DNA from 3 places in the Streptomyces sp. NPDC021019 genome. Region 2 is predicted to be linked to each of the others. Evidence: riboswitches for the same ligand, from Rfam matches in the RefSeq annotation. Region 2 holds a riboswitch; each other region holds the start of a gene.

Region 1 (7,229 bases), 2.0 Mb from region 2:
GTTCCTCGGCGACTTCACCGACCGCGGGCCCGACGGCATCGGCGTCATCGACCTCGTCATGCGACTCTCCGCCGAGGCGGCGGCCGCCGGCGGCTACTGCAAGGCCCTGATGGGCAACCACGAGCTGCTGCTGATCGGCGCCAAGCGGTTCGCCGACACCCCCGTCAACTCCGGGGCGGGCACCGCCACCTTCCAGGCCGCCTGGCTGCTCAACGGCGGCCAGAAGAACGACATGGAGCGCCTCCAGGACGTCCACCTCCAGTGGATGTCCCGGCTCGACGCGGTCGTCGAGGAGGACGGCCATCTGCTGATGCACTCCGACACGACGGCCTACCTCGACTACGGGTCCACCATCGAGGACGTCAACGACACGATCACGGCCATTCTCACGCGCAATGACGCCGACGAGTGCTGGGACCTCTTCCGCAAGCTCACCAAGCGGTTCGCCTTCCGGGACGAGGGCGGCGCCCAGGCGGTGCGCGAGCTGCTGACGACGTACGGCGGACAGCGCGTCGTCCATGGTCACAGCCCCATTCCCTACCTCCTGGGCGAGGTCGGGACGGAGGACGGCGAGGACGGCGCGGGGCCCGTGATCAACGGCCCGCACGTGTACGCGGACGACCTCGCCATCGCCATGGACGGCGGAGTGACCATGGCCGGAAAGCTGTTGGTGGTTCAGCTCCCGCTGCATGACTGACCGTCGGCGGGGAAGGCGCTTCAGGTTCCGCCTGCGCCGACCTCGCCGATCGACGGGCCCGCCACCGGGCCCAATTCTGGAAACACCCTGTCACCCCGTGCCGTGAGCGCTCTACCATCGGCGTATCAGTGGCAGGCTCTCCTCCGTTTCCGCCCGATCGCCCGGTCTACACGCGGGCAGCCGGGCACCGACGGAGCATCGGGGGATGCAGATGACAAGCGCTCCGCACCTGCTGGCCGAGGACGGACCCGAGTACGAGCGGATCCTGGGCGACGCACTGCGCCACGCTCATGAACGCCCGGACCTGGAGGGCGTCGGGGACCGGCTCAACACCGAGCAGCTGCGCACCATGGCGCTCAGCGCCACGGCGCTGATCACCGCGGCCGCGGCCACCGAGTACGAGCACTACGTGAAGGCCCGCGGCGAACTGCGCCGCGCGGCGACCGCGGAGGGGATCGACGGCGCACCGGCCACGGACGGGCCGCAGAGCACGGCGGCCGGCTCGGGCGCCGGCATAGGCGCGGTCATCACGGTCCTGACCCCGCTGCTGGCCGGCTCCGCGGCTGTCATCTTCCTGCTCGTCGGCTATCTGCTGAAGGCGGTCGGCCCGTTGGCGACCTTCGGCGGCTCCATGGTCGCCGCGGGGTGGTTCTTCGCCGCGGTCGCCGCCGCGGCGATCCTGGTCGCGGCCGTCGGTCTGCTCGTCACCGCGCTCCGCAACGGCGCGACGTCCCTGGCCGCCGAGAACGAGGAGCAGGAGCTGCCGGAGGACGTCGCGCGGGCCAGGGAGGCGTGGCGCCACGCCCTGCTGGAGCGCGGCATCCTCCCGTTCCTCCGGGACGCCCTGGCCGACCCCACCGCGGGACCCGCCGCACGGACCCCGCACCGTTCGCCCAACCGCATCCCGAAGGTCGGTTACAGCAGGCCGGACTTCTCCGGCCCGGACGACGGGCCGGCGGCCGGTCCCCGACCGACGTTCACCAGTCCCGATTTCACGAGCCCGGACTTCGGCGGACCGGAGCACCGGCCGGAGTGAGGTCCGGGTACGGCGAAGGCCGGGGCGGCTGTGTGCCGCGCCCGGCCTCACGGTGCTCCGGAGCTGTTGGTCAGACGGCCGGAGCCAGCTTCGGGTTGGCACCGTGCTGGTTCGTCTCCGGCTTGCCCTCCGAGGCGAGGAAGACGAGCAGGATGATGGCGCCGACCAGCGGGACGAACGAGATGAAGAACCACCAGCCCGAGCGGCCGGTGTCGTGCAGACGACGCACCATGACCGCCAGCGACGGAACGATGACCGCGGCGAGGTAGAGGTAGTACGGGATCTGCGTGTCGATCGCCATGCCGAGCGCCGACAGCACCACGGCGATGATGAAGTTGAAGAGCACGAACATCCAGTACTCCTTGCGGCGCGCGCGTCCGCTGAAGCCTGCGTAGTTCTTGAGTACGTCCAGGTACCAGTTCACTGTGATTCCCTCCCCGGCCCCCGTTCCGAGGGGGCGCCAATTTCAAGCCAAGCAAGCCGGAAAGTAAGCCACAGATAAGGAAAGGGTCAAGCGCAGGTGAGCTGCGGGCCAAACGTACATACAGCTGCCACACGACTGTATCCATACTGTCGCTTGACAACGGAGCCAACCATGTCAAACCAGGCTGAACTGACTGTGGTTACTCGGTAAGCCACAGAGCGCCCCTACGTTCCCGGCCGGATCGGACCTCGGTCCCATGGAGGAACCGACCGCCGGGGACGGGCCGACCGCCGGGGGTGGACCGGCGGCCGGGCCCGCATCAGTCGGCGATGGGCAGGTAGACCCGGTTGCCGGCGGCCGCGAACTCCTTCGACTTCTCGGCCATGCCCTCCTCGATCTCCTGCTGCGAACCACCGTGCTGACGCCGGATGTCCTGGGAGATCTTCATCGAGCAGAACTTCGGCCCGCACATCGAGCAGAAGTGCGCTGTCTTCGCCGGCTCGGCGGGCAGCGTCTCGTCATGGAACTCCCGTGCCGTGTCCGGGTCCAGGGCCAGGTTGAACTGGTCCTCCCAGCGGAACTCGAACCGCGCGTCGGAGAGGGCGTCGTCCCACTCCTGCGCACCGGGGTGCCCCTTGGCCAGGTCGGCCGCGTGGGCGGCGATCTTGTAGGTGATGACGCCCGTCTTCACGTCATCCCGGTTCGGCAGCCCCAGGTGCTCCTTGGGCGTGACGTAACAGAGCATCGCGGTGCCCCACCAGGCGATCATCGCGGCGCCGATGCCCGAGGTGATGTGGTCGTAGGCGGGCGCGACGTCCGTGGTCAGCGGGCCGAGCGTGTAGAAGGGCGCCTCCTCGCAGATCTCCTGCTGGAGGTCGATGTTCTCCTTGATCTTGTGCATCGGGACGTGCCCGGGCCCCTCGATCATGGTCTGGACACCGAACCGCTTCGCGACCGTGTTCAGCTCGCCCAACGTGCGCAGCTCGGCGAACTGTGCCTCGTCGTTGGCGTCCGCGATCGAACCGGGACGCAGTCCGTCGCCCAGGGAGTAGGTGACGTCGTACGTCGCGAGGATCTCGCAGAGCTCCTCGAAGTGCTCGTAGAGGAACGACTCCTTGTGGTGGGCGAGACACCAGGCCGCCATGATCGAGCCGCCCCGCGAGACGATGCCGGTCTTGCGGCGGGCCGTCAGCGGGACGTACGGCAGGCGCACACCGGCGTGCACCGTCATGTAGTCCACGCCCTGCTCGGCCTGTTCGATGACGGTGTCCTTGTAGATCTCCCAGGTCAGCTCCTCGGCCCGGCCGTCGACCTTCTCCAGCGCCTGGTAGAGCGGGACGGTGCCGATCGGCACGGGGGAGTTGCGCAGCACCCACTCCCGGGTGGTGTGGATGTTGCGACCGGTGGACAGGTCCATGACCGTGTCGGCGCCCCACTTCGTCGCCCAGGTCATCTTGTCCACCTCCTCCTCGATGGAGGAGGTGACGGCCGAGTTGCCGATGTTGGCGTTGACCTTCACCAGGAACCGCTTGCCGATGATCATCGGCTCGATCTCGGGATGGTTGACGTTGACCGGCAGCACCGCCCGGCCCTGCGCGATCTCCTCGCGGACGACCTCGGGCTCCACGTTCTCCCGGATCGCCACGTACTCCATCTCCGGGGTGATCTCCCCCCGCCGGGCGTACGCGAGCTGGGTGACGGGACGTCCGTCGCGGCTGCGGCGCGGCTGGCGCGGGCGGCCGGGGAAGACGGCGTCGAGGTTGCGCAGTCCGCCGCGCGGCGAGGTGTGCTTGAGCCCGTCGTCCTCGGGGCGGACCGGCCGGCCCGCGTACTCCTCGGTGTCGCCGCGGGCGATGATCCAGTTCTCCCGCAGGGGCGCGAGGCCCCGCCGGACATCGGTGTCGATGGAGGGATCGGTGTACGGCCCCGACGTGTCGTACAGCGTCACGTCCTTGCCGTTGGTGAGGTGCACCTGTCGAACCGGCACCCGGAGGTCCGGGCGCGAGCCCAGGACGTACCCCTTGTGCCAGCCGATGGACTTCCCGGCCTCGTCGTTCCGCGTCCCGTCGGCCGGCGTGCCGTCCGGCGTTCCGTCGTTCTGTTTCGAGGCAGGCGTGCGTGCGTCCGCTGTGGTCATGAGACCTACTCCCTACGCCGGCATTACCCGGTAACAGGTTCGGCGGTCGGCGCAGCGTGTCCCGTACGGATGTACGGCGATCAGCGCCCTCTCAGCCCGGTGCTCCGAGCTCCCGCGTGTGCAAAGGTGCCTCCACGCTAGCGTCCTTTCGGGCGAGCTGACCATATGGCCCCTCCTGTTCTTGCGATGATCGCCCCGTGACCTCCCCTCGAAGCGACCCCTCACCCCAGCCGCCCCAGGGCCACAGCCACGGCCACACCCACAGCCACGGGCCGGCCGCTCCGGTCTCCCGGCACCTGCGCAAGGTGATCGCCGCCGTGCTGATCCCGTTCGCGACGGCAGTCGTCGTCGGCCTGATCGCGTTCTGGCCCGGCGGCGCGCCCGACCACGAGCGCACCGGCGTCGGATTCGACCGACAGACCCAGGACGGCAAGGTCGTCCAGGTCGTGAAGGTCGACTGCGCGGACGTCAACGCCGCGCAGGTGCCCCCGACCGGGGATACCTCCACCCCCTCTGGCCGCGAGGCCGTCAACGAGCAGGAGGGGGAGTGCGCGAAGGCCACCATCGAGGTGACCAGCGGCGACGACCAGGGCCGGAAGTTCGTCGAGGTGGTCCAGCCGGACGCCCCCCGACAGCTGAAGGAGGGTCAGGGCGTGGTCGTCGCGTACGCCCCCGACGCGCCGCGCGACCTCCAGTACTCGGTGACCGACGTGGACCGGAAGATCCCGATGGCGGTGCTGGCCGGGATCTTCGCGCTGGCGGTGGTCCTGGTGGGCAGGATGCGCGGGGTGATGGCGCTGGTGGCGCTGGTCGTGTCGTTCGCCGTGCTGACCCTGTTCATCCTGCCGGCGATCCTGCAAGGCTCGAACCCGCTGGTCGTGGCGGTGATCGGGGCCAGCGCGATCATGCTGGCGGCCCTCTATCTGTGCCACGGGGTGACGGCCCGTACGTCGGTCGCGGTCGTCGGCACGCTGATCTCGCTGCTGCTGATCGGGTTGTTGGGCTCCCTGTTCATCGGCTGGGCGAGCCTGAGTGGCAACACCGACGACAACACCGGCCTCATCCACGGCCTCTACCCGGACATCGATATGAGCGGTCTGCTGCTGGCCGGCGTCATCATCGGCTCGCTCGGGGTGCTCGACGATGTGACGGTCACCCAGACCTCCGCCGTCTGGGAACTGCACCAGGCGGACCCGCGGATGGGTTGGAAGGGGCTGTACCGGGCAGGTATCCGGATCGGAAGGGACCACATCGCCTCGGTGGTCAACACCCTGGTGCTGGCGTACGCGGGCGCGGCGTTGCCGCTGCTGCTGCTCTTCTCCATCGCCCAGAGCGGTGTGGGCACGGTGGCCAACAGCGAGCTGGTCGCCGAGGAGATCGTCCGCACGCTGGTCGGGTCGATCGGCCTGGTCGCCTCGGTGCCGGTGACCACGGTGCTCGCGGCGCTGGTCGTCTCCGCGGACCGCCCGGGGTCCGGCGGCGCCCAGGCGGCTACGCCCGCACCCGGGCGGACAGGTCGGGGCCGTCGTCGTAAGACGGGGTGACGGGGCATCGGGTGCGCGCCCGGTCAGCCCGCGTTCTGCTCCTCGGCGAGGATGCGGCCGAGTGCATCCTCCAGGTTCCCGTCGAAGTCACCCAGCGTGTGCTCCTGACCGAGCGGCACGAGCTTGTCCGTCCGGTCGAGAAACGCCACGAGTGGCGCCGTCCCCGCCCGGAACAGCGCACGGTCCGCGCCGACCTGGAGCCGGATGTGCACATCGCCGAGGCCCTCGGGCTCCGTCGGGCCGATGTGCACATCGCCGTCGCCGCTCGGGCTGTTGAGCCCGTCCAGCAGCAGCTCGCGGCCGAATGCCCAGGTCACCGGGGCATCGCCGGGAAGGTGGAACGTCATCCGGATGGCATACGGATCGCCGACCTCGTACCGGAGCTCCACCGGAATACGGAACGAGAGCTCCTCGGAGACGAGGAAGCTCATCATGACCTCTGCTTGAACCGATTCGCGCATCGTTCAACCCCGCAGTAGATGAATCTGGCCAGGAATGATCCCCCATGGCCCTATTGACGCCATCGTGGTGCACGCGATAGCAGATCACAAGGAGTGATTTTTCAGATACTGATAGAGAACACGAGCGAACGCAAGAGGCTGGCGACTTCGCCACGTAGCTGTTCGACTGCGGGGAGCAACCGTTCTTCTCGGTCAAGAGGTACGGAAATGGCCATCGCCGCAATCGTGGCACCGGCCGTGACGGGAATCGCGGCGCACACGGTCCCCAGTGCGTACTCCTGGCGTTCGATGACCGGTTCACCTCGTCGGAGGGTGCGCAGCCGTTCCAGAAGTGTGGCGCGATCTCGCACTGAGTAACGGGTGAGAGGGCGCACGGGGTGCCGGTCCAGATGATCCTCGCGGGCTCGCTCGTCGAGTTGGGCGAGCAGACACTGACCGATGGCGTGCGCGTGGCCGGTTTCCCGGAACGAGGCCCACTCCTCCACGGCCGGGGTGTCGGGGGCGTCCGCGACGGCGATGAGATCGATCTCGCCGTCGCAGTAGACGGCGCAGTACACCGGGGCTCCGATGACGTCCCGCCAGCGGCCGAGGGAGTCGGCGACGGAGGCGGGGCGCGGGCGGCTCCGGACCCCGGGTGCGACGGTCAGGTTCTCGGCGGCCGCACCGAACAGGAAGACACCGTTCTCGCGGCGGAGATAGCCCTCATGGGTGAGGGTGCGCAGCAAGTGGTACGCGGTCGGGAGCGGAAGCCCCGCCTCACGTGCCAGTTGCTTGGCGGGCGCCCCGTCCCGATGGGTGCCCACAGCCTCCAGCAGCCTCAACGCCCGCTGAACCGAACCGATCAACGTCGGCACAGCGGTGCTAGATGCCGTGGTCAAGGGCCACCCCCAGGCATGGTGACGGGCCGTCGGCCCTCCCGTGGGGGCCGCC
Region 2 (7,229 bases):
CTGCTGGCGGGGCGGGTCCTGATGGACGAGGCGCGCCGGATCGGCCGCCCGCTCGGGGTCGTCTGCGCGGTACTGTCCGCCGTGATCGCCGCTTCGGCACTGTACGGGGGCGACGAGCGCCCGTACGGCCCGCTCACCGCGCTCGGCGCGGTCCTGGTCCTCGGCTGTACGGCGGCGACGCTGCTGACCTCGGCGCTGGAGGCCAAGCACGCCCGCGCCCACACGGTCGAGGTGCTGCTCAGGATGGGCGCTCCGGCCGCCACGCTGCGCCGGGCGACGGCGCTGCGGGCGGGCGCGCTGCTGGTCCTGTTCGCCCCGCTGACGTGGGTGATCGCGCAGTTGGCGGCGCTTCCGCTGACGAAGTGAACCGCCGGCGGCTCCCTTCCGGAGGTCTTGGGACGGGGATCCGGCGGGCTCAGGGATGGGTGGCGAGCCGGGCGGCCAGGGCATCGAAGAAGGCCTCCCAACCGTCCTCCGCCGCCGCGTACTGCTCCGGCGTGAGGTTGCCGCCGCGCTGCTGGAAGGCCAACTCGGTGGTCCCGTCGCCGAGGTCGCTGAAGGTGACGGTGACGATCTCGCCCTCGGCGTCCTCGGGCGCCGAGGCGTCCTTGAGCGTGAGGACGAGACCGTCGGGCTCGCTCACCTCGCGGTAGATCCCGTGGAAGGGCATCTCCACTCCCGGCATCACGATGACCAGGCTCCACGCGCCGCCGGGCCGTACGTTCATCGCCACCCGGTCCAGGGGGACGTCCGCCTCTCCCCCGTACCAGGCGGCGAAGTCCTCCGGTGAGGTCCAGGCGGCGAAGACGCGCTGCTGCGGGGCGTGCAGGACGCGGGTGAGGTCGATGCCCTCGCGGGTGCCACCGGTCATGATCACGGTCCTTGTCCGATCCGGCCGTCCCGCGGGGCCGGATCGCCGGCCGCGGGATTGTCCGCCTCCAGCTTGCCCGGCCCGCCGCCCCCCTGCCACGCGTCGGTGAGGGGGCGGCAGTCCCGCGAGGGTGTCGTGAGTCCTTCTTCCTCCACCACGCCACGCGGGCGCAGCGCGCCGGAGGGTGTATGCCGTCCCCTGCCCGGGACCGTACGGCGTCCCGCCCCTCCTGCCGTACTGCTTCGCACGCCGCTTCGGGGCCGGGGCCCCGGGCGTGCGGGCGGACGCCGGGCGAGGGCCGTAGCGGTCGGCCGGGCCCCGACAACCAGGACGGGCGGCGGAAGCGGGGCGGCGGCGACGGCTCACCCCATGGCGGCGACCGCTCCCCCCCCCTGCCGGCGACCGCTCGCCCTGTCACTCCGCCGCCAGCACCACCGTCTCCGCCGCGTCGAAGCGGACGCCCACGACCGCACCCTCGTCCGGGGTGTCCCGCAGGGCGCACTCGGCCTCCAGCACCGGCGCGTTCTCAGGTATCAGCCGTACGGTCACGTGGTTGCCCCGGAAGGTGCGGACGCCGACCGTGCAGCGCAGACCGTCCTCGGGAGCGCCGATCAGGACGCCGGCGGGCCGGACCAGCAGATCCATCTCACCCTGCGGGGAGCCCTCGGGCACCGGCACCTTGCCCCAGGCGGTGGCGGCGGCCGGGCCGGTCACGGTCGCCGGAGTGACGTTGTCGAAGCCGAGGAAGCGAGCGACGAACGCCGAGGCGGGACGCTGCCAGACGTCCAGCGGGCCGCCCTCCTGAGCGATCCGGCCGTCCCGCATCACGACGACCCGGTCGGCGAGCGCGAACGCCTCGCCCTGGTCATGCGTGACGGCCAGCACGGTGGTGCCCAAGTCCTGGAACAGGGTGCGCAGTTCGACGACAAGGCGTTCGCGGAGGCTGCGGTCGAGCTGGCCGAGCGGCTCGTCCAGCATCAGGAGCTTCGGGCGCGGGGCGAGCGCGCGGGCCAGGGCGACGCGCTGCTGCTCACCGCCGGACAGCGCGGCGACCGCGCGGCGTTCGGCGCCGGGCAGACCGACCAGCTCCAGCAGCTCACGCACCCGGTGCTCGGCCTCGGCCCGCCCGACGCCGTGCATCCGGAGCCCGAAGGCGACGTTGGCGCCGACGTCCCGGTGCGGGAAGAGCTGGTGGTCCTGGAACATCAGGCCGAGGCCGCGCCGGTGCACCGGGACGCCTCTCTGGTCCTGTCCGGCCAGCAGGACCCGGCCGCCGTCCATGGGCTGGAGCCCGGCGACGGCCCGGAGCAGGGTGGACTTCCCGCTGCCGCTGGGACCGAGCAGGCAGACGATCCGGTGGTCGGCGACCTCCAGGTCGACCGCGTCCAGCGCCGTCCGCTTCCCGAACCGCACGGTGGCTTCCCGCAAGCTCAGCATGTCGTTCAGAACTCCCCGGATCGGTCGGTGCGGATACGTTCGAGGAGCAGCAGCGACACCGCGCACACCAGCATCAGGATCGTGCTGAGGGCCATCGCCTGCCCGTAGTTGAGCTCCCCCGACCGGCCCAGCAGCCGGGCCACGGCGACCGGCAGGGTCGGGTTGTCCGGCCGCGCGATGAAGACCGTCGCGCCGAACTCCCCGAGGGAGACGGCGAAGGCGAAGCCCGCCGCGACCAGCACAGCCCGCCGCACCAGCGGCAGATCGACCTCCCGCCAGGCCCGCAGCGGGGAGGCCCCCAGCACGGCGGCGGCCTCCCGCAGCCGGTCGTCGACCGCGCGCAGCACGGGCAGCATGGTCCGTACGACGAAGGGGACGCCGACCAGCGCCTGGGCCAGCGGGACCAGGATCCAGGAGGTGCGCAGGTCGAGCGGCGGCTCGTCGAGAGTGATCAGGAAGCCGAAGCCGACGGTGACGGCGGACACCCCGAGCGGCAGCATCAGCAGCGCGTCGAAGCCGCGGACCAGCGGCCCGGCCCGCCGGGTCAGGGCCGCCGCCGCGAGCCCGCCGACGACGAGCGCGATGAGCGTCGCGACGAGCGCGTACCGCAGGGAGTTGCCGACGGCCTCCAGCGGCGGGACCAGGAAGGTGGAGGAGCCGCCGGACCCGGCCGACTGGAGGGCCCGGTAGTAGCCGAGGCCATACCCGCCGGATCCGTCGAAGGAGCGCTCCACCAGCACCCCCAGCGGCAGCAGGATCAGCAGCAGCGCGGTGAGGAGGACACCGCCGAGCAGTGCCCACTGTCCGGGACCGCGCGGCCGACGAGACGTCTGGCCCGGGTCGACGAGCTTCAGCGCCCGCTCCCGGCGGCGTACGGTCGCGGCGTGCACGGCGAGGATCGCGCCGACCGCGGCGAACTGGACCAGGCTCAGCACGGCGGCCGTCGGCAGGTCCAGCAGTTGTGCGGTCTGCCGGTAGATCTCCACCTCCAGGGTGGAGTAGGCGGGTCCGCCGAGGATCTGTACGACGCCGAAGGAGGTGAGGGTGAAGAGGAAGACCATCAGCGCGGCGGCGGCGACGGCCGGGGCGAGCGCGGGCAGCGTCACCCGGCGGAAGGCGGCGAACCGTCCGGCGCCGAGCACCCGGGCGGCCTCCTCCTGCCGGGGGTCCAGCTGGGACCAGAGACCGCCCACCGTCCGTACGACCACGGCGTAGTTGAAGAAGACGTGGGCCAGGAGGATCGCCCACACGGTGGTGTCCAGGCGGACGCCCCACAGTTCGTCGAGGAGCCCGCCCCGGCCCAGCAGCGCCAGGAACGCGGTGCCGACGACGACGGTGGGCAGCACGAACGGCACCGTGACGACCGCCCGCAGCAGTTGCTTGCCGGGGAAGTCGAGCCGGGCGAAGGCATACGCCCCGGGCAGGGCGATCAGCAGGGTGAGCGCGGTCGAGGCGAGGGCCTGCCAGGTGGTGAACCAGAGGACGTCGAGGATGTCGGGCCGGGCGAGCACGTCGCCGATCCGCCCGAACTGCCAGTCGCCCCCCGCCTTGAGCCCGCGGCCGACGATCGCGGTCACGGGATAGGCGAAGAACAGCCCGAAGAACGCCACGGGCACGGCCATCAGGCCGAGCCGCAGCGCGGCCCCGCGCCGCCCGGGCCCACGGCGGGCCCGGGCGGCCTCGGCGGTCTTCGCCCCGGGCTCTACTTCAGGACCAGCGACTGCCACGACTGGATCCACTGCTCACGGTTGGCGGTGATCTTCTCGGGCGCGACGGTGGGAGGCGTGTCGATCTTCTCGCCGAACTTCGTGAACAGCTCGGGGAGGGCCGCGTCCTCCACGACCGGGTTCACGAACATGTTCAGCGGCATGTCCTCCTGGAACGTCTTGCTGATCATGAAGTCCAGCAGTGCCTTGCCGCCCGCCTCGTTCTTCGCCCCGGTCAGCAGCCCCGCGTACTCGGTCTGCCGGAAGCAGGTACCGGTGGCGACCCCGGTGGGGGCCTCCTTCGGCTGCGGGTCGGCGTAGAGCACCTCGACGGGCGGGCTGGAGGCGTAGCTGACGACGAGCGGCCGGTCGGCGTTGGCCTTCTTGCCGCCCGCCGAGCCGGAGAACTCCTCGTTGTACGCCTGCTCCCAGCCGTCGACGACCTTGACACCGTTGGCCTTCAGCTTCTTCCAGTACGCCTCGTAGCCGTCCTCGCCCTGGGCGGCGATGGTGCCGAGCAGGAAGCCGAGGCCGGGCGAGGAACTCGCGGCGTTCTCGGTGACGAGGAGGTTCTTGTACGCGGGCTTCAGCAGGTCGTCGAAGGTCTTCGGCGGGGCGAGCTTCTTGTCGGCGAAGTACTTCTTGTCGTAGTTGACGCAGATGTCGCCGGTGTCGACGGGCGTGACCCGCTTCTTCTCGTCCATCTGTGTGTCCGCCGCGACCGTGTCCAGGCCCTTGGCCTCGTACGCGGTGAACAGGCCGTTGTCGAGGGCGCGGGAGAGCAGGGTGTTGTCGACGCCGAAGAAGACGTCGCCGCGCGGGGAGCCCTTGGTCAGGATCTCCTGGTTGAGCGCGGCCCCGGCGTCGCCGCTCTTGAGGATCTCGACCTTGTAGCCGGTCTCCTTCGTGAACGCCTTCAGCACCTTGTCCGAGACGTTGAAGGAGTCGTGGCTGACCAGGGTGACGGTCTTGGAGCCGGTGCCCTTGGACGCCCCGGAGCCCGCGGAGCCGTCGTCTCCGCAGCCCGCGAGCACGGTGACGCCGAGAGCGGCGGCGAGTGCGGTCGCCGCGTACTTCGTGGTGGTGTTCATGTGATTCCTCCTGGAGATGACCAGGAAGAGACGCGGCCCCGCCCGCCGTCCGGCGAACCGGAAGCGGGCAGGGCGCAACAGCTTGAGTAAGGTCCGAACTTCCTACCCGGAATGACCCGGGCGAGGTTCAGAGGGTCTGCGGCCAACCTGTCCTTGGTGCCGCACTCTCAGCGCTGTGGCGCTCCCCTGTCGGAATATGAAGTTGATTTCGGGCCCAGGCTACACCGGCGGATTTCGGCCGCCCGGGCGGGAGAGGCCAAGGGCTACGGAACAGCCCTCAGCGCTCGGAGGCCGCCAGCTGCCCGCAGGCCCCGTCGATCTCCTGACCGCGGGTGTCCCGGACGGTGACGGGCACGCCGTGGGCGGCGATGGCCTCGACGAAGGCCTTCTCGTCCTCGGGCCGCGAGGCGGTCCACTTCGAGCCGGGCGTGGGGTTCAGCGGGATCAGGTTGACGTGCACCCGCTTGCCCTTGAGCAGCCGGCCGAGCCGGTCGCCCCGCCAGGCCTGGTCGTTGATGTCCCGGATCAGGGCGTACTCGATGGAGATCCGGCGGCCGGACTTCTCCGCGTACTCCCAGGCGGCGTCCAGCACCTCGCGGACGTTCCACCGGGTGTTGACGGGGACCAGGGTGTCGCGCAGCTCGTCGTCCGGGGCGTGCAGCGAGACGGCGAGGCGGCACTTGAAGCCCTCGTCGGCGAAGCGCAGCATGGCCGGGACGAGTCCCACGGTGGAGACGGTGATCCCGCGCTGCGACAGGCCGAGGCCGTCCGGCTCCGGGTCGGTGAGACGGCGGATCGCGCCGACCACGCGGTTGTAGTTGGCAAGCGGCTCGCCCATGCCCATGAAGACGATGTTGGACAGCCGCGCGGGCCCGCCGGGCACCTCGCCGTCGCGCAGGGCACGCATGCCGTCGACGATCTGGTGCACGATCTCGGCGGTCGACAGGTTGCGGTCGAGGCCGGCCTGCCCGGTGGCGCAGAACGGGCAGTTCATTCCGCAGCCGGCCTGCGAGGAGATGCACATCGTGACGCGGTCGGGATAGCGCATCAGGACGGACTCGACGAGCGTCCCGTCGTGCAGCTTCCACAGGGTCTTGCGCGTGGTGTCGTCGTCGCAGCTGATGTGCCGCATCACGGACATCAGATCGGGGAACAGCGCCTCGGCGAGCTTCTCCCGTGATCCGGCCGGAATGTTGGTCCACTCGGCCGGATCGGCCGCGTACCGCGCGAAGTAGTGCTGCGAGAGCTGCTGGGCGCGGAACGGCTTCTCACCGGTCGCGGCGACCGCTTCCTTGCGCTCGGCGGGCGTGAGGTCGGCGATGTGCCGCGGCGGCTTCTTGGATCCGCGGGGCGCGACGAAAGTGAGTTCTCCGGGCTTAGGCATGGTTCATCCAGTGTCGCAGACAGACGGGCGAGGGCCCGCCGCCCTGTGGACGACGGGCCCTCACTCGCGAAACGTGCAGGTGAAACAGGGTGCCGGGGAGCCGGACGGTCAGCCGGAGCCGACGAACAGCACCAGCAACAGCCAGACGACCGGCGCGGTCGGCAGGAGCGAGTCCAGCCGGTCCATGATGCCGCCGTGGCCCGGGAGCAGGGTGCCCATGTCCTTGATCCCGAGGTCCCGCTTGATCATGGACTCGCCCAGGTCGCCGAGGGTCGCACTGGCCGCGACCGCGAGGCCGAGCAGCAGTCCCTGCCACCAGGCGCCGCCGTCGATCAGGAACTCCATGCACAGCGCGCCGGCGACCATCGCGAAGGCGACCGCTCCGAGCAGGCCCTCGCGGGTCTTCCCGGGGCTGATGCGCGGGGCGAGCTTGTGCGTGCCGAAGCGCCAGCCGACCGCGTACGCGCCCGTGTCGCTGACCACGGTGAGGACCAGGAAGGTCAGGACCCGCCACGACCCGTCGTCCGCCGTCAGCATCAGGGCGACGAAGGTGGCCAGGAAGGGCACGTAGAACGCCGCGAAGACTCCGGCCGTGACGTCCTTGAGATACCCGTCCGGCGGCTCGGTCATCCGCCAGACCAGCACCGCCAGGGCGGTCAGGGCCATGGCGATCCAGGCGCCCTCGGGTCCTCGCGCGTAACCCGCGACGACCATCGCGGCTCCGCCGACGGCCAACGGCA
Region 3 (7,229 bases), on a different contig from region 2:
GCTGCTGCGGGACCCACACGCCGCCGGGCGGGGTGTCGGCGGCATAGCCCTGGGCGTAGGGGTCGGGGTAGCCCTGCTGCACGCCCTGGCTGTCGTAGCCGTCGCCGCCATGACCGTAGGCGTCGTGACCGCCGTAGGAGGGGGCTCCGGTGGTGGTGCCGATGTACGGGTCGGAGTAGGCGGCGTAGCTCTGCGGGTCGGTACCGTAGTCGTAGGTCCCGGCGTAGGGGTCCTGGGCCGGGGGCTGTTCGTAGCCGGTGTACGGCTCGTACGCGGCGTACTGCGGCTGGGCCGAGGGGTCGGCCTCGTGGCCGTGGTCCTGTCGGACGCCGCCGTTCGCGTCGTAGCCCGGGTCGCCGTACACGCCGTACTGGCCGGTGTCGTCGGGCAGGGGCTGCGGTGCGTAGACGGACTGGGCGGGCGGGCCGGCCGGCGGCTGGTCGTACCCGGGTCCTGTGACCTCCAGGTCCGAGACCTCCAGCGTGGGTTCCTTCACGGCGGCGCCCTCGCCGACGCCCCTGCGCCGACGGCTCTCCCCCGGACTGCCGCCGATGGCCCAGCCGGTGGAGAAGCCGCGCCGGAAGGACAGCGTCACGAAGGTCTGACCCGTGGCGAAGGCGAGCGTCCCGACGACGATGACCGGAACGGAGGCCAGCAGCACCCCGACCACCACGCCGAGGAAGCCGGCGAAGGCGAGGAGCCGCCAGCGCAGTCGTGCCTTGTACTGCAACAGCACCTCGCCGAGCAGCCACAGGGCCACCAGACCGAAAGCGATGTAGAGGACCGTCCAGCCCACGCCCGCCCCCTCCTTCGGCCGTAGCCGCATCGGCGGCGGGTACGACCGGTCACGACTGCTTGTGCAGTCCGAGTTTTTCGTAGATTTCGAGCGTAGCCGTCGAGTTGTTGAGCGTGATGAAGTGCAGTCCGGGCACACCCTCGGACAGCAGCTTCGCGCAGAACTCCGTTGCGAACTCGATGCCAATGGAGCGTACAGCGGCTGGATCGTCCTTGGCCGCGAGGATGCGCTCTTTCAACGACGCGGGCACGGTCGCGTTGCTGAGCTGGGAGAACTTTTCCAGTTGCTTCACGCTGGTCAGGGGCATGACCTCGGGGATCACCGGCGTTTCGCAACCCGCGGCGACCACACGGTCACGCATCCGGAGATAGTCCTCCGGGCGGAAGAACATCTGGGTGATCGCATAATCCGCGCCCGCCCGGCACTTGTCCACGAAATGAGCGATGTCCGTCTCCCAGTCGGACGACCGGGGGTGCATTTCGGGAAAGGCCGCCACGCCGACGCAGAAGTCGCCCGACTCCTTGATGAGACGGACCAGGTCGGCGGCGTACTTCACCCCCTGCGGGTGCTCGACCCACTCGCCCATCGGGTCGCCCGGCGGGTCGCCGCGGACCGCGAGGATGTTCCTGATGCCCGCGTCGGCGTACTGCCCGACCATGTTGCGCAACTCGGCGACGGAGTGGTTCACCGCCGTGAGGTGGGCGACCGGGGTGAGGGTCGAGTCGGCGGCGATCTGCTGGGTGGCCCGGACCGTCCCGGCGCGGGTGGAACCGCCGGCGCCGTACGTGACGGAGACGAAGCTGGGACGGACCGCCTCGACGCGCCGGAGCGCGTTCCAGAGGTTCCGCTCGCCCTTCTCCGTCTTGGGCGCCCAGAACTCGAAGGAGTACGACGTCTTGCCGGTCGCTAGCAGGTCACGCACGGTGCGTGCGTGATCCGTCCTGGTGGAGGGTGTGCCATGGGCCATAGGGGGAGGTTAACCAGGGGGTGGGTGCTCCCCCAACCGGACCAACCGGCTTTGTCTCGTTTTGCCGGACTGTTGTCCACCCCTCGGACACGCGCCCGAGATGTCGCGCATCGGCGTGCGGGCCGACAGGGGAGTCGGGTACGCGGGGCGGCGCGACGGTCGGCCCGCTGGGCGGGGCGCAGAGCGTCAGAGCGCGCGGGCCCTGACGCGTCGGGCCAGCTCGGCGGTGGCGGCGGCGGGATCGTCGGCCCCGGTGATGGCCCGGACGACGACGACGCGGCGGGCTCCGGCGTCCAGCACCTGGTCCAGGTTGCCCGCGTCGATCCCGCCGATCGCGAACCAGGGCCGCGACCCGCCGAGGGAGGCGGCGTAGCGCACGAGGCCGAGGCCGGGGGCGTGGCGGCCTGGCTTGGTGGGGGTGGGCCAGCAGGGACCGGTGCAGAAGTAGTCCACACCGTCCTGGGCGAGCGCCGCTTCGACCTCGGCCTCGGCGTGCGTGGAGCGGCCGATCAGCCGGTCGGCGCCGATGATCGCCCGGGCGGCGGGGACCGGGAGGTCGCCCTGGCCGAGGTGGAGCACGTCGGCGCCGATGGCGTGGGCGACGTCGGCGCGGTCGTTCACCGCGAGGAGCTTGCCGTGCCGACGGCAGGCGTCGGCGAACACGGCGAGGTGCTCCAGCTCCTCGGCGGCCTCCATGCCCTTGTCCCGGAGCTGGACGATGTCGACGCCGGCGGCGAGCACGGCGTCCAGGAAGGCGGGGAGGTCACCCTGGAGCTTGCGGGCGTCCGTGCACAGGTAGAGCCGGGCGTCGGACAGCTGCTCGCGAGGCGTGGACATGGGCGGACTCCCCCGTGGTCGTGACGGTGCGCGGGCCGCGCCGGGCGGCCCGCGCTCCGCTTCCTGTCGTGTCGGTCAGACGGCGAGCGCCTGGGCGCGGCGCTTCACCTCCGTACCGCGATTCTCGCTCAGCGCCTGCGCGGGGGTGCCGGGCAGGGTCGGGTCGGGAGTGAAGAGCCACTCCAGCATCTCTTCGTCGGAATAGCCGTCGTCCCTCAGGAGGGTCAGGGTGCCGGAGAGGCCCTTGACCACCTTGTCGCCGTCGATGAAGGCGGCGGGCACCTGGAGCGCCCGGTTCTCACCACGGCGTACGGCGATGAGCTGGCCATCCCTGACCAGCTGCCGTACGCGCGTCACCTGGACATCGAGCATTTCCGCGATGTCGGGAAGGTGGAGCCAGGCGGGGACGAGAGCATCGGTCTTTGCGTCAATCTCGGTCACAGGGACAAGCGTGCCATCCCGGACCGACAGCCGGTAGCCGGGCCGACCGTACGGGGCGGCCCGGCGGGTCACCGGCCCGTCACAGGGCGGCGGACTTCAGCGGCACGGCGGGGTCGGCCACCTTCTCCGGGTCGAGGGCGGCCCCCGACTCGATGAGCCTGCGGCCCTGGGCCAGATCGCGCGGGCGGCCCACGGCGAGCACGGCCACCAGCGCGCCGGCGCGCAGCCAGCACACCGACCAGGCGGCGTCCGCCCCGTCGCCGCGCCACACCAGGGTGTCGGCGTCCGCGTGGTGGCCGGCGTACTGCACGAAGCGGCCGAACTGCTCGGACCAGAAGTACGGGACGGGGTCGTAGACGGGGAGCGGCCCCCCGTCCTGTACGGCCATGATCGCGGCTGCCGCGGTGCGCGGGCCCTGGAGGGCGTTGTCCCAGTGGTGGACCAGCAGGCGTGTCCCGTAGCGGGTGGAGGGGAAGGACGCGCAGTCCCCGACCGCGTACACATCGGGGAGCGAGGTGCGCAGCGCGCTGTCGGCGGTGACCGAGCCGTCCGGGCCGAGCGCGACCCCGGAGCCGGCGAGCCAGCGGGTGGCGGGGCGCGCGCCGATGCCGACGACCACGGCTCCGGCGGGCAGGACCCGGCCGTCGTCGAGGACGACGGCCCCCTCCTCGACGCGGTCGACCCGGGTCCCGGTGAGGAGTTCGGCGCCGCTGTCGGCGTACCAGGCGGCCATCGGGGCGGCCACCTCGGCGGGCAGGGCGCCCGCGAGCGGGCGGGCGGCGGCCTCGACGACGGTGACGGCGCAGCCCGCGGCGCGGGCGGCGGTGGCGAACTCCGCGCCGATCCAGCCCGCCCCGACGACGACCACGTCGTGCTGCCGGTCCAGGACGGGCCGCAGCCGCGCGGCGTCGTCGAGGGTGCGCAGCAGGTGGACACCGGGCACGCCCTCGGCGCCGGGCAGGGTCCTCGGCTCCGCGCCGGTCGCGAGGACCAGGGCGTCGTAGGACACCGGCCCGTCGGCGGTGTCCAGCACATGGTCGGCGGCGCGCAGCCCGGTGACGTCCAGGCCGAGGCGCAGGGTGATGTCCAACCCCTCGAAGTCGACGTCGAAGGCGGAGTCCTCGGCCTTGCCCAGCAGGACGGCCTTGGACAACGGCGGCCGGTCGTAGGGCTGGTGGGGTTCGGCGCCGATCAGGGTGACGGGCCCGGTGAAGCCCGCCTCGCGCAGGGCCACGGCGCTCCGCACGCCCGCCATGCCCGCACCGACGACCACGACGTGCCGTGGTGCCGCCCGCTGTTCCGTCTGCTCGCTCACTCGTCCACCTTAATCACCTGACGGGCCGTCAGGCAGGGGGGTGCCGGGAAGGAAACCAGGAAGCGACCCAGCAGGGAGCTCAGGAAGGAAGCTGTTCCACCACGCTGGTGCCGCTGCCCTCCTGGGACTCCCAGGCCCACCGCTCCTCCAGCCGCACCCGGCCGTCGGCGAGCTCGACGACCGTGGAGAGGCAGTGCCCGGACGAGGTCGTTCCGTCCTGCTTGAGCTGCACGTAGCGGAAGTCCAGCGCGTCCCCGTCGCGGGTGCCGACGAGATGACCGCGCTCCACGTCGCCACCCGCGTACTCGGCCCAGATCCGACCGTCCAGCTCGTGGTACGTGAAGCGGGTGCGGGTGCCGACCTGGCCCGGGGCCTGGTCGGCGACGGGCGACAGGACGAGTCCGTCGAGCGAACGGGCCATGGCGGGCGCTCCCTTACTGGCCGCGGGCGAGGGGGTCTAGGCTGGCCACGGTAGAACACTCGCGGGAGCCCGGACGCACCGGGCTGAGAGGGAGGCTGGCCGGCCTCCGACCGTACGAACCTGCTCCGGGTCATGCCGGCGAAGGGAGGGGCTGCACACTCATGCGCGTCTCGGAGAGAAGCTCCGGATCCGATGCCCTCGTCAAGAGAGGCTCCGGATCCGACGTCCTCGTCATCGGGGGCGGAATCATCGGCCTGGTCACGGCGTGGCGGGCCACCCAGCGGGGACTGCGCGTCACGGTCGCGGACCCGGAGCCGGGCGGCGGTGCCGCACAGGTCGCGGCGGGCATGCTGGCCGCCGTCACCGAACTGCACTACGGCGAGCAGATGCTGCTCGGGCTCAACCTCGCCTCCGCCGCCCGCTATCCCTCGTTCGTCGCCGAGCTGGAGGAGGCGAGCGGCCAGGACACCGGTTTCCGGACCTGCGGCACGCTCGCCGTCGCACTGGACTCCGACGACCGGGCGCATCTGCGCGAACTGCACGCCCTCCAGGAGCGTTCGGGCCTGGAGTCGGTCTGGCTGAGCGGCCGTGAGTGCCGCCGTCTGGAGCCGATGCTGGCCCCGGGCGTCCGCGGCGGCCTCCGGGTCGACGGCGACCACCAGGTGGATCCCCGCCGCCTCGCCGCGGCGCTGCTGACCGCGTGCGAACGGGCCGGGGTCGTGTTCCGCCGGACGACCGCCGAGCGGCTCGCCCTGGCCGGGGACCGGGCCGTCGGGGCGCTGCTCGGCGACGGTACGGAGTTCGCGGCCGATCAGGTCGTGCTCGCCGCGGGCAGTCTCAGCGGTCGGCTCGCCGGGCTCCCCCCGGAGCTCGTGCCGCCGGTCCGCCCGGTCAAGGGCCAGGTGCTCCGGCTCACCGTGCCCCGGGCGTACGCCCCCTTCCTCAGCCGCACGGTGCGCGCCGTGGTCCGGGGCGGTCACGTCTACCTCGTGCCGCGCGAGAACGGCGAGCTGGTCGTCGGCGCCACCAGCGAGGAGATGGGCTGGGACACCACGGTCACCGCCGGCGGGGTCTACGAGCTGCTGCGCGACGCCCACGAGCTGGTACCGGGCATCACCGAGCTGCCGCTCACCGAGACCCGGGCCGGTCTGCGTCCCGCCTCGCCCGACAACGCCCCGCTGCTCGGCCCGACCGCCCTGCCCGGTCTGCTGCTCGCCACCGGCCACCACCGCAACGGCGTCCTGCTGACACCCGTCACCGGGGACGCGATGGCCGACGTCCTGACCACCGGCGAACTGCCCGGGGCGGCCCGCCCCTTCACCCCCCGCCGTTTCGAACCCGCCGCCCTCGCCGCCCTCGTACCCCAGGAGCAGCCCGTATGACCCAGCAGCGAGCCGTACCGGAACCCGCCGCCACCGTCCCCGTGTCCGCCGCCCCCGTCTCCGTCTCGGTGAACGGGGAGGTCCGCGCCGTTCCCGCCGGAACGGACCTGGACGCCCTCGTCGCCACGCTGACCCCGGCCCGCTCCGGGGTCGCCGCCGCCGTCAACGAGAGCGTCGTCCCGCGCGGCCAGTGGGCCGCGACGAGGCTCGGCGAGGGCGACCGCGTCGAGGTCCTGACCGCCGTCCAGGGAGGCTGACCATGTCGGACGACGTCTTCACGCTGGGACCCGCCACCTTCGGCTCCCGGCTGATCATGGGCACCGGCGGAGCCCCCAGCCTGGAGGTGCTGGAGCGCTCGCTGATCGCCTCCGGCACCGAGCTGACCACGGTCGCGATGCGCCGGCTGGACCCGACCGTGCGGGGCTCGGTGCTCTCGGTGCTGGAGCGGCTCTCCATCCAGGTCCTGCCGAACACCGCCGGCTGCTTCACCGCGGGCGAGGCGGTGCTGACCGCCCGGCTGGCCAGGGAAGCGCTCGGCACCGACTGGGTGAAGCTGGAGGTGGTGGCCGACGAGCGGACCCTGCTGCCCGATCCGATCGAGCTGCTGGACGCGGCGGAGGTCCTGGTCGACGACGGGTTCACCGTGCTGCCGTACACCAACGACGATCCGGTCCTGGCGCGGAAGCTGGAGGACGTGGGGTGCGCGGCGATCATGCCGCTCGGCTCCCCGATCGGCAGCGGGCTCGGCATCCGCAACCCGCACAACTTCGAGCTGATCGTCGAGCGGGCCGGGGTGCCGGTGATCCTCGACGCGGGGGCCGGGACCGCCTCGGACGCGGCGCAGGCGATGGAGCTGGGGTGCGCCGCTGTGATGCTCGCCTCGGCCGTGACCCGGGCCCAGGAGCCGGAGCTGATGGCGGGTGCGATGCGTCACGCGGTGGAGGCGGGCCGACTGGCCCACCGCGCGGGCCGTATCCCCCGTCGTCACTTCGCCCGGGCGTCGTCCCCGGTGGACGGCCGGGCGACGCTGGACCCGGAGCGGCCGGCGTTCTGAGAGCCGGTACGGGTTC

Evidence for each region. A riboswitch is a leader RNA that binds a small molecule or an ion and turns the genes downstream of it on or off. The one in region 2 is predicted to bind thiamine pyrophosphate.
Region 1: linked by a shared signal. The riboswitch ahead of thiC (phosphomethylpyrimidine synthase ThiC) and the one ahead of ACH4RG_RS10470 (thiamine ABC transporter substrate binding subunit) in region 2 are both predicted to bind thiamine pyrophosphate.
Region 3: linked by a shared signal. The riboswitch ahead of thiO (glycine oxidase ThiO) and the one ahead of ACH4RG_RS10470 (thiamine ABC transporter substrate binding subunit) in region 2 are both predicted to bind thiamine pyrophosphate.

Annotation. Positions count from the first base shown of each region.
Region 1 is NZ_JBIRQR010000001.1:213,931-221,159, reverse strand. It holds gene ACH4RG_RS01005 (metallophosphoesterase) at 1-697, shown strand, start outside; gene ACH4RG_RS01000 (hypothetical protein) at 903-1,733, shown strand; gene ACH4RG_RS00995 (DUF805 domain-containing protein) at 1,804-2,157, opposite strand; gene thiC (phosphomethylpyrimidine synthase ThiC) at 2,477-4,294, opposite strand; TPP riboswitch at 4,287-4,420, opposite strand; gene ACH4RG_RS00985 (YibE/F family protein) at 4,492-5,838, shown strand; gene ACH4RG_RS00980 (SsgA family sporulation/cell division regulator) at 5,862-6,299, opposite strand; gene ACH4RG_RS00975 (IclR family transcriptional regulator) at 6,401-7,177, opposite strand.
Region 2 is NZ_JBIRQR010000001.1:2,263,246-2,270,474, reverse strand. It holds gene ACH4RG_RS10490 (hypothetical protein) at 1-366, shown strand, start outside; gene ACH4RG_RS10485 (SRPBCC domain-containing protein) at 416-871, opposite strand; gene ACH4RG_RS10480 (ABC transporter ATP-binding protein) at 1,286-2,308, opposite strand; gene ACH4RG_RS10475 (ABC transporter permease) at 2,314-3,930, opposite strand; gene ACH4RG_RS10470 (thiamine ABC transporter substrate binding subunit) at 4,011-5,105, opposite strand; TPP riboswitch at 5,187-5,303, opposite strand; gene rlmN (23S rRNA (adenine(2503)-C(2))-methyltransferase RlmN) at 5,383-6,489, opposite strand; gene ACH4RG_RS10460 (phosphatidate cytidylyltransferase) at 6,598-7,229, opposite strand, start outside.
Region 3 is NZ_JBIRQR010000002.1:345,781-353,009, forward strand. It holds gene ACH4RG_RS12475 (hypothetical protein) at 1-796, opposite strand, end outside; gene metF (methylenetetrahydrofolate reductase [NAD(P)H]) at 846-1,763, opposite strand; gene thiE (thiamine phosphate synthase) at 1,950-2,600, opposite strand; gene ACH4RG_RS12490 (Rv2175c family DNA-binding protein) at 2,676-3,041, opposite strand; gene ACH4RG_RS12495 (NAD(P)/FAD-dependent oxidoreductase) at 3,121-4,356, opposite strand; gene ACH4RG_RS12500 (hypothetical protein) at 4,436-4,777, opposite strand; TPP riboswitch at 4,829-4,941, shown strand; gene thiO (glycine oxidase ThiO) at 4,939-6,159, shown strand; gene thiS (sulfur carrier protein ThiS) at 6,156-6,416, shown strand; gene ACH4RG_RS12515 (thiazole synthase) at 6,419-7,213, shown strand.